DNA from 3 places in the Brevibacillus sp. GCM10020057 genome. Region 2 is predicted to be linked to each of the others. Evidence: predicted binding sites of a transcription regulator. Region 2 holds the regulator's gene; each other region holds the start of a gene.
What was found. Region 2 encodes LexA, which represses DNA repair genes until DNA is damaged. Its sites were predicted from a motif close to CGAACATATGTTCG; they were not measured.

Region 1 (3,274 bases), on a different contig from region 2:
CGCTCACGCTGTTTCACGGCCTTCCGGCAGACCATGAAGTCGTGCAGACCTTTTACCGGATCGACACGGCCAAGATGGAAGCGAGCCTGCCCAAGGAGGAAGTGGAGAACTTGAAGCGCGGCATCCGAGTGCGGGATCTGGCCGAGTACAACAGCGTGCTGTCCACCTATGGAGAATTTCAATTGAATGCAGAGTGACTGTGCCCACGAATGAGAAAAACAGGCTGCCGATGCGGACAGCCTGTTTTGTCTTACGGTAGGACGACATCGACGATTCGCCAACGCTCCCAGGGGGCAGAGCGCAGCAGCAGAAAGCGACAGCGCCCGGAGCGTTGACCGCCGGAGCGCAGCGAGTAGTCAACCCGGACAGGGATCTCCACCATAAACAAGTCCGCAGACGGGGAGGAGATGTCTTCGGGCTTTCGCACCGATTCGATGTCCCCAAGCCCGGCCGGCAAGCGGGAGGCGTCTGTCATCATGCGCAGCGAATGGCTGTCATGCTCGTTGAGGGAGGTCAGAAAGTAGCCGACCAACTCTTTTGGGCCAGCTTCCAAAATTTTGTGCGGCAAAGCGCCCGCTGCCTTCAGGATCATCAGGCTGTGGCTGGGATCAGGCTCCTTGCGAAGATGAGTAGAGCTGCCCGTGAAATGGATGCAAAAGTGGCCGGGAAAGTCGTTGCCCTGGATGGCTCCGGCCCCGTGCGGCATGCCGTGCATGGATGCTGCGTAGTAGATACCGTCCACCTCGACGAGAATCGCTCGCCGCTTCCAGCTCCATTTTCCCTGGTAAATATGCTTCATGATCTGTGTGTCGCTGCGAGTCAGCGGCTGGACATCGGCGTGCCGGCTGCCGGCTCTGCGCTGGACGTTAAAGCGTTCTCCCGTCTCCAGGTCGATCACGGTCGCGTACTTCATCCTGCCAAACGAGTGCTTGACCTTCTCCCAGTGAATCGCCTTGCCATAGTGGGCTTTCTCCACGGTTTGCACCAGTTCCTCCAGTTTTGCGCTAAGGGACTGCGACAGAAGGTATTGGCGCGATTTTTTCGGATCAAGCAGCCTGTCCATGTAATCGAAGGCGAGATCGCGGTTCCCGGCTTTGATCCGGGCGCGCGTCCAATCTGGCGAAAAGCTGGCAGGAATCGTAGGAGTGCGGTTCAACTCGCGGATGAGCGAATGCGAATCAGAAAATTCCAGAGTCGAGACGAATCTGGCATCCGGTGACACCGATACAGAGATGAGAATATCGTTTTCTGTCTTCGCTTCCGCATTGCCCTCTGAACACAGGAACAGGGCAGCCAGCCAGATGGCTTGGAGCAAGCACAGCCTGACCATTTGCAAGTCGGTCACCTCCACCCTGATAGTGTCTCCACCGGATGAAACAATCGACGAGTAAATCTTGGCATGATAACCGGAGCGCGGTTTTGCCATACTGAGGGCATACGGTGAACTTTGAAGGAGGAGTCTTTTAGCATGTCTTCGATGCCTAGAGGTAGCTACAAAGACCAGTTCCACCAGCGTTTGTACGTTCAATTGAATCAGGGACACAACAAGCTCAATTTCCAGCAGATCAACAGGATCAATGAGCAGATGCAGAGCGGCGTGGATGAGTACGCCCACATGCAGCACGATGTGTCGGATTTGCAGGGACTGAACAAACACTAAGGCGAAGACACCGTATGGCCCGCTCTCGCAACAGGGAGCGGGTTCTTCATTTTTCGCCCGGGACGGCCGCTTGAATGGAAATGCATGTTCGCTTTTCGGGCGCTTTGTGATACAGTAGAAGATAGAATACATACATGGAGAGTTGGCCATGCGCATCTTGGGAATTGACCCCGGCATTGCGATCGTAGGGTTTGGGGTGTTGGATAAACAGGGGAGCCAGCTTCGCCCCGTCCAGTACGGAAGCATTCAGACAGAGGCAGGCTTGCCGGTTCCTCTGCGGCTCAAGCAAATCTTTGAAGCTATGCAAAGCCTGATCGAGACGTATCGTCCCGATGAAATGTCCGTGGAAAAGCTGTTCTTCAACAAAAACGTGACGACGGCGTTCACGGTAGGGCAGGCGCGCGGCGTGATCCTGCTCGCGGCAGAACTCGCAGGCGTGCCTGTGTACGAGTACACGCCGATGCAGGTCAAGCAGGCAGTGACCGGCTGGGGCGGAGCCGAAAAAAAACAGATTCAGGAAATGACGAAGCTGCTTCTGCGGCTAAAGGAAGTGCCGAAGCCTGACGATGTGGCGGATGCGTTGGGAATTGCCATTACGCATGCACAGTTCCGCGCGTTTATTTCCATTTCGGAAGGAGTTCAGAAATGATTGATTTTGTAGAAGGGACCTTGTGCTACCTTGATTCCGAATACATCGTCATAGAGACGGGGGGCATCGGCTACCGCCTGTTTTGTCCCAATCCGTACCAGTTCGTCCGCTACGAGGGCAGCCGGACAAAGCTGTACACGCATCATCACGTGCGCGAAGACGCGATTCTGCTCTACGGCTTTGCCACCCGGGACGAACGCGACCTGTTCCGCAAGCTGCTGGATGTAAACGGCATCGGCCCGAAAGGCGCGCTGGCGATCCTCGCAGCGGCGACACCGGAGCAGCTCGTCATGGCGGTCCAACAGGAAAACGTGACGTACTTGACGAAGTTTCCAGGCATCGGCAAGAAGACCGCGCAGCGGATTATTATCGATCTGAAGGATAAGCTGGCAGGGTACACGCCGTCTGCGATTTTCACGGTCGCTGCCGGCGATCTGACTGCCGGGGAAGAGGCCGTGTCGTCGCTGAACGAAGCGCTGGAAGCCTTGACTGCTCTGGGCTATTCCGACGGCGAGCTGCAAAAAATCAGAAATGCGCTGGCCGAAAAGTCCAGGGAAGGCGATGGCGTGGAGAAGCTTATCAAGCAAGGACTCGCTTTGCTCATGAGGGGGTAGGACTGTGGATCAGCGAATCATTACAACGCAGATGGACTGGGAAGAAGATGCGGCGGAGCTGAGTCTGCGTCCTCGCTATTTGAACGAATACATCGGGCAGCAGCACGTCAAGGAAAACCTGAAGATTTTTATCGAGGCTGCCAAGATGCGCAAGGAATCGCTCGATCACGTCTTGCTGTACGGTCCGCCGGGCCTCGGCAAAACGACGCTGTCGCAAATCATCGCAAACGAGCTGGGCGTCAACATTCGCACGACGTCCGGCCCTGCCATCGAGAGGCCGGGCGATCTGGCGGCGATCCTGACGAACCTGCAGGAAGGGGATGTCCTGTTTATCGACGAGATTCACAGGCT
Region 2 (3,274 bases):
TTCGGGATCGTTCTGGGAAACAGAAGTACCTTCTTGATTTCCTTGAACATTCGGATGATAAATTGTTGCTCCTGAGAGAACGGGGGCTGCGGCGGTCCGAGAGTAAACAGGTTCTGATGGCTGAAAAAAACCGGGATTCGGAAAAAAGCGCTTGCGGCATCATTTAGATCGGTCATATCTGCGTAGGCTTGTTTATACTGCTCGTTGGACGAAGTTTCCTTTGCGGGAATGTCAAGATGTTTCTCCTTCGCTTTTTCTTTACTCAACTTGAATCACCTCCACGCGATAACATATTCTGATAGAGCGATGAAAGATTGGACAAAAATACGCGTAAGAAAAAAATGGTTACTACTCTATGAGGGATGAGTCATTCGCGTAAGTAAAAACGGTTGGAAACTGGATGATGACAGAGTGCGACGGTATACACTTTCTACATCCCGAAACTGTGGCAACGGGTTCTGCAAAGTCCGTTTGTGGGGATGTCTCGATTGCAGATGAAGCTGCAACGAAACCGAGCGTCACACGTATACCTTACAAAGAGGAGGGGTGGCTGTGGAAATCTTGTTGTGGGTTCTTGTCGCGGCACTGTTCGTGCTAAGCATCGCAGGCATTTTTCTCCCGGTGTTGCCGGATACGATATTGTTGTGGGGAGGATTTTTGCTCTACCAGTTTTTCATCGCGGAACCGGGGTCCGAGCTGCCTGCGTCGTTTTGGTGGGGAATGGCGGCCATGAGCGTGCTTTTATACGGGGCGGACTTGCTTACGAACATGTATTTCGTCAAGAGATACGGCGGCTCGAAATGGTCTTCGCTGGCGGCAGTTCTCGGTATTCTGATAGGGATTTTTGCTTTCCCGCCGCTGGGCATGATCATTTTGCCCTTCGTCTTCGTCGTCCTGGTTGAGTTGTTCGTGCAACAGCAGCCGCTGGAGCGGGCGATCAAGGCGGGCTTCGGCTCGCTGGTCGGGTTTTTTGGCAGCGCCGTGGTCAAAGTGGTGCTGCAGGTGACGATGATCATCTGGTTCTTCCTGGCGATGTAAGGACAGCCGGAAGTTTGCGGCTGTGTCGGCGATGGCAGGAAGTCGCGCGGCGGCTGGTCAAAACGCCAACGGACTTTGTGACAGGTCGTGGACCTAGATAAAAGTGACGGCGTTTGCATAATTGACGGAAATAACAAAATCGCCACGTCTATTTCAAAGAAAAAAGGACAGCCTCAGCTGCCCTTTTTCCTTTTTATGCGATTAGTGGATGAGGCGGTAGACGCCGATGACTTTGCCCAGAACGGTGACAGAGTCCAGAATGATCGGCTCCATCGTCGCGTTTTCCGGCTGCAGGCGGAAGTGGTTTTTCTCTTTGAAGAAGCGCTTGACTGTAGCTTCGTCTTCATCTGTCATGGCGACGACGATATCCCCGTTGTTAGCAACGTTCTGCTGGCGCACGATCACGTAATCACCGTCGAGGATGCCAGCTTCGATCATGCTGTTTCCGGAGACGCGGAGCATGTACACCTTGTCCGAGGTAACAATATTTTCCGGAAGCGGGAAGTACTCTTCTACATCTTCAATCGCGGTGATCGGTTGTCCGGCTGTGACTTTCCCGATGACGGGCACGCGAACCACGGAATCTTCAAAATCATCCTGGAAGCGGTCATCCTCGGACAACAGCTCGATTGCGCGAGGTTTGGTAGGGTCGCGGCGGATCAAGCCTTTCTTTTCCAGGCGAGCCAAGTGTCCGTGGACGGTAGAGCTGGATGCAAGTCCGACAGCCTCTCCGATCTCCCGTACGGAAGGCGGATATCCTTTGTCGCGCACTTCTTTCCGGATGAAATCAATGATAGCCTGCTGTCGATTTGATAGTTTTGACATAGAAGACACCTCGGTTTTCTCGAACATGTTTTCCTATATTATACCATGGGAGCTTGCGTTCGACAAACATAAGTTCGATTATTTGTTGACATGAACATACGTTCTCCTTTATGATGGAAACAAGAAAACAGAACGTACGTTTGCAGGAGGGATTCATGTGTCTGTCATGACTGTACATAACCGCTTTGAGAAACAGGAAGTCGAGAAAAAGCCGCTTCGCCGCGCAAGATTGGGGATCACTCGAGGTCATGCGATTTTGTTCCTCGCCACCTTCGCTCTCTTTTTTTACTTGCTGACCGAACTGGTGTTTGCTTCTGGCACTGAAGAGGCATTGCCGGTAAAAGAGGTTACGGTGCGGGCAGGAGACAGCCTGTGGAGGCTGGCGACCCGTTATCAGGAAGAGGCGCACATGGATGTGGCTGAGCTTGTGACGGCGATCCGGGAGGCGAACGAGCTGGAGAGCGTGATCATTTATCCCGGGCAGAACCTGAAGATTCCGCTTGCAGCCGCTGCCGAGTGAGGGGCGGGTGTCCGATCTGCTTGCGTCGTGTACATGTTGTGGTATAATGGAGCGGCATTACTTACAGGTGGGGAGGAACCGGTCGTGGTATCTGATGCAGAAATCAAGCGGATTAATGAATTGGCGAAAAAATCCAAGGAATCCGGGTTGACCGATGAAGAAAGGTTCGAACAAAAGCAGCTTCGCCAAAAGTATATCGACGCCGTAAAGATGTCGCTGAAGGCGAATCTGGATTCGATCCGCTATGTGGAAGACCTTGAAGAAAATGACCGAAAACAGTAAGATATCATGTGTTGATAACAAAGACATCCTTGCTTGACGCCGGGATGTCTTTTTATTCCGAAATCGGGGAGCGGGTTTGAGTTACATGTTGCTTGGCTGTCAGTGGAGCCAGCCGTTTGATAGCGAGGAACGAGGGGAGGGACGGGTATGAGTACCCAGCATCGGGATTACGAACAGGAACAGAAGAAGCTCGATGAAACGATCGCGATCATCGACAGGGAAATCGCGCAATTGCGCGAGGATATTCGGGAAGCGACGGACGATTACGTAAAGCAGGTCGTGAATTCCAAAAAGGCAAAAGACTTGCGATACCTGGAAGATCAGGGGCGCGAGAAGCCTTACTTTGGCAGGGTTGATTTTCTGAAAGACGAAGTATACGAACTCGATCAGGTGTACATAGGCAAACGGGGGATTGTGCGCAGTGACACGTTTGACTCGGTCGTCGTGGACTGGAGGGCGCCAATTGCCAGTCTGTATTACTCCGGGGAAAGTAAGGATGCTTTTTACCGGATGGGACGAGAAATTGTGCGTGGGGAAGTTACCTTGAAGCGCAATTTTGCCATCGAAAACGGGAAAATCACAGGGATCTACGACGGAGCGGTAAAAGAA
Region 3 (3,274 bases), on a different contig from region 2:
CGTTCTTCCTGCCCAGCGCTGACGGCGGCGCATAGCCTGGCCGTTTGGCATCCTCCGTCTGAATCGCGATTCCGCACCCTGCACAGGCAAGAGCCGTCTGATCCATCATGCTTTTCTCCTCCACGAAACCATTCCTTTCCGTTCCATCCAAATAAGAGCCAATCGTTCCATCTGACGGTTGAAACGCGTCCAAAAACCATCTGTCTGGGCTACCGGCACGACCAGAATCGTGTGAAATCCGAGCCGATTTCCTCCCAGCACATCGGTAAACAATTGATCGCCAATGACGACAGTCTCGGCGATGGTCACGTTCATCTGGCGCACCGCCTGCAGAAAAGCGCGGTTAGTAGGCTTACGAGCCGCACTGATATACCCGATGCCGAGGGGCTTGCAGAAGCACTCGACGCGCTGCTGGTTGTTATTGGAGACCACCGTGACCTGTATGCCTGCGTCGCGCAGTCGCGCAAGCCACATCTCCACCTCCGGGGTTGCGAGCGGCCTGTCCCATTCTACCAGCGTGTTGTCCAGATCGGTGATCACGGCACGAATGCGATTACGTTTCAATTGATCTATATCAATGTGGTGGATTGATTCCACGAACTGATTAGGTACCAGCTTCTGTAAAAACACGGGGCACCTCCAAATAATGTGAAGCAATCAACCGCGATTTCGGCACTTACTATACCATAATCGGCCACTTGGTTGCAAAAGAAAAAGCGCCAGCACCGGCGGCAATGACGAAACCCCCGCGCCGCTGTGCGTCGGGGGTTGGGCTGTCATGACTCTCCCTCGACTTTTTCCCGCCGGGACTCCATCAGCCGACGGACAGACTCGCGCGGAGACCAGCATTGGAACCGGTAATGCGGCTGCGTCTCGTACGTCAGCCGCGAGCAGCGATAAGTGACTTTCCCCGCCGCCTTCTCCACGCGAAAGTGAATACAGGACGCGCAGCAATGATACGCATTCGACCCTTCCACCAGCGTTCCTCCCTACCTCCCGTATTTCCAGGGAAACAGCGTCAGCTGCTCGTACCGCTCCTGCTGCGGCTCTGCGAAGTTGGAGAAGCCTACTCCGACCAGCCGTACTCCTGCCGCGTAGTCAAAAGCATCGAGCAAATCGTCCAAGAGCTCCTGCCAGTTCGCGCCGACAGCGGCCTTGTGCTGCTTGGTCCTCTGCGTGAAATCCGCGTATTTGATCTTCAGCGTGATCGTCTGGGGAACGACATTCTCCTGACGGACGTCTTCTTCGACTTCGCGCAGGAGCGAGTGTGCGATCGGCGCGATAGAGTCGCGGTCGTACAAGTCGAATGGCAGGGTCGTCTCCCTGCTCGTCGACTTGTGCGGGCGATGCGGCTCGATCTCCCGGTTGTCCTCGCCTCTGGCCCGATAGTAGAGTGCCCTGCCCAACTTGCCGAACAGGGCGACCACCTCATCCAGCGACAGCTGCCAAAAATCTTCGACGGTCTTGATCCCTTTTTTGGCCAGCAGCTCCTGCGACTTTTTGCCGACGCCATTGAGCGTACCGATCGGCAGCGGGCGCAAGACATCCAGCGCCTGCTCCGGGCGGATGATGACAAACGCATCCGGCTTTTTCAGGTCGCTCGCGATCTTGGCAAGCGACATGTTGTAGGACAGGCCGATGCTGCAGGTCAAGCCCGTCTCCCGCTTCACCCTCCGCTTGATTTCTCTGGCGACCGGAACGGCATTTTCGTAATGGGACACGTCCAGATAGGCCTCATCCAACCCGACCGTCTGGTAACGTCCCGTATAGGCGGAAAAAATGTCGCGCACCTCTGCCGATTTCTCTACATATCTGGGGTAGCGTACGGGCAAAAAAATGCCTTGGGGGCATTTTTTACGGGCCAACGCGACTGGCATGGCGGAACGCACCCCGAACTTGCGCGCTTCGTAGCTGCAAGTGGACACGACTCCGCGGTTGCCTGTCCCCCCTACGATGACCGGCTTTCCCCGCAGCTCCGGTCTGTCGAGCTGCTCGACACTGGCAAAGAATGCGTCTATATCCAGATGCAAAATTTTTTTCATGAGCCGGATACCACCAAACATACATTCTCGTATGCAAGTATTATCCCTGATTTGGAGCGTACGCGCAAGGGACAGGCACCCATCGCCCTCATGCCGGCAAAAGGGGCGTCTCCAAGTCAAAAAACTCAACTTTTTGAGACAACCCCTTCCGCTTTTCTTATTTGTATACCGCTTCGCCTGGCGCGATTTTATGCCGCTTCCTATTTCACCTGTCTAGCTCCCGGTTTTCTATTTCTTCTCGTTGGAAGCGTATTTGAAGTCGATAAAGCCGAGCGCGTCGATTACGACATCTTTTACGCTGTCCTGCTTCACCCAAGCGTAGGTGAAGTAGTAGATCGGCATGGCAGGCATTTCATCCATGACGATCGCATCCGCTTTTTTGAGGATTTCTTTGCGTTTTTCTGCGTCTCCCTCTTTTGCGGATTGAGCCAGGAGATCGAGGAACTCTTTGTTTTCCCATTTCGAGGTATTCAGACCGCCTTTGAATACTTCCAGGAAGTTGATCGGGTCGTTGAAGTCGCCGATCCAGCTGGCTCGCCCGATCATGAAGTTGCCTTCTTTCATTTGCTCGCGGTGTACTTTATTTTCTTTATTCACCAGTTTGACTTCGATGCCAAACGCTTTGCGCCACTGGTCCTGAATAACTGTCGCGATGCGCTGGTTCACCTCTGTCGTGTTGTAGGCAATCGTCAGCTCAGGCAGCTTGGTGATGCCTTCTTCCTTCATGCCTTCCGCGAGCAGCTTTTTCGCTGTCTCGACATCGCCGTCCTTGATGTAGCCATCCGGATTCAGCGCCATCGTCGGAGGCAGGATGTCCAGCGCAACCGTGCTCTTGAACGGCACGACGCTCTCCGTGATCTCCTTGCGGTTGACCGCTGTGGCGAAGGCTTGGCGAATTTTTTTGTTGTCAAACGGCTTTTGTGTCGTATTGAAAATGTACCAGTACGTCCCGGCTGTCGCCTGCGTCTGCATTTTCCCCGAATCTTTGAGGGATTCCAGCGCGTCAAGCGGCAGATCGCCCAGCGGAGAGCCCGCCCAGTCCAGGTCTCCGTTCTCGAACATCGACAGCTCTGTATTCGCATCTTCGATCATGTTGATCGTGAGCTTGGACAGCTTGACGGAATTTTTGTCCCAATAGGAGTCGTTTTTCACGAATTCGATCTTGGATTTGTGCTCCCACGTCTTCAGCACGAAGGGGCCGTTACCCACGTAGGTTTCCGGCTTGGAAGCCC

Region 1: a site for LexA is predicted at 1,738-1,751, ahead of ruvC (crossover junction endodeoxyribonuclease RuvC). Genes of this name have one in related genera too.
Region 3: a site for LexA is predicted at 2,057-2,070, ahead of ACFSO0_RS07280 (DNA polymerase IV). Genes of this name have one in related genera too.

The regions. Positions count from the first base shown of each region.
Region 1 is NZ_JBHUJW010000023.1:157,803-161,076, reverse strand. Features, by position in the region: gene ACFSO0_RS07705 (BofC C-terminal domain-containing protein) at 1-197, shown strand, start outside; gene ACFSO0_RS07700 (hypothetical protein) at 251-1,351, opposite strand; gene ACFSO0_RS07695 (hypothetical protein) at 1,469-1,660, shown strand; gene ruvC (crossover junction endodeoxyribonuclease RuvC) at 1,809-2,309, shown strand; gene ruvA (Holliday junction branch migration protein RuvA) at 2,306-2,923, shown strand; gene ruvB (Holliday junction branch migration DNA helicase RuvB) at 2,928-3,274, shown strand, end outside.
Region 2 is NZ_JBHUJW010000043.1:460,782-464,055, forward strand. Features, by position in the region: gene ACFSO0_RS15895 (hypothetical protein) at 1-266, opposite strand, end outside; gene ACFSO0_RS15900 (DUF456 domain-containing protein) at 553-1,038, shown strand; gene lexA (transcriptional repressor LexA) at 1,240-1,863, opposite strand; gene yneA (cell division suppressor protein YneA) at 2,030-2,383, shown strand; gene ACFSO0_RS15915 (DUF896 domain-containing protein) at 2,468-2,665, shown strand; gene ACFSO0_RS15920 (HelD family protein) at 2,813-3,274, shown strand, end outside.
Region 3 is NZ_JBHUJW010000023.1:78,596-81,869, forward strand. Features, by position in the region: gene yqeH (ribosome biogenesis GTPase YqeH) at 1-106, opposite strand, end outside; gene ACFSO0_RS07270 (YqeG family HAD IIIA-type phosphatase) at 106-630, opposite strand; gene ACFSO0_RS07275 (hypothetical protein) at 777-977, opposite strand; gene ACFSO0_RS07280 (DNA polymerase IV) at 990-2,042, opposite strand; gene ACFSO0_RS07285 (peptide ABC transporter substrate-binding protein) at 2,271-3,274, opposite strand, start outside.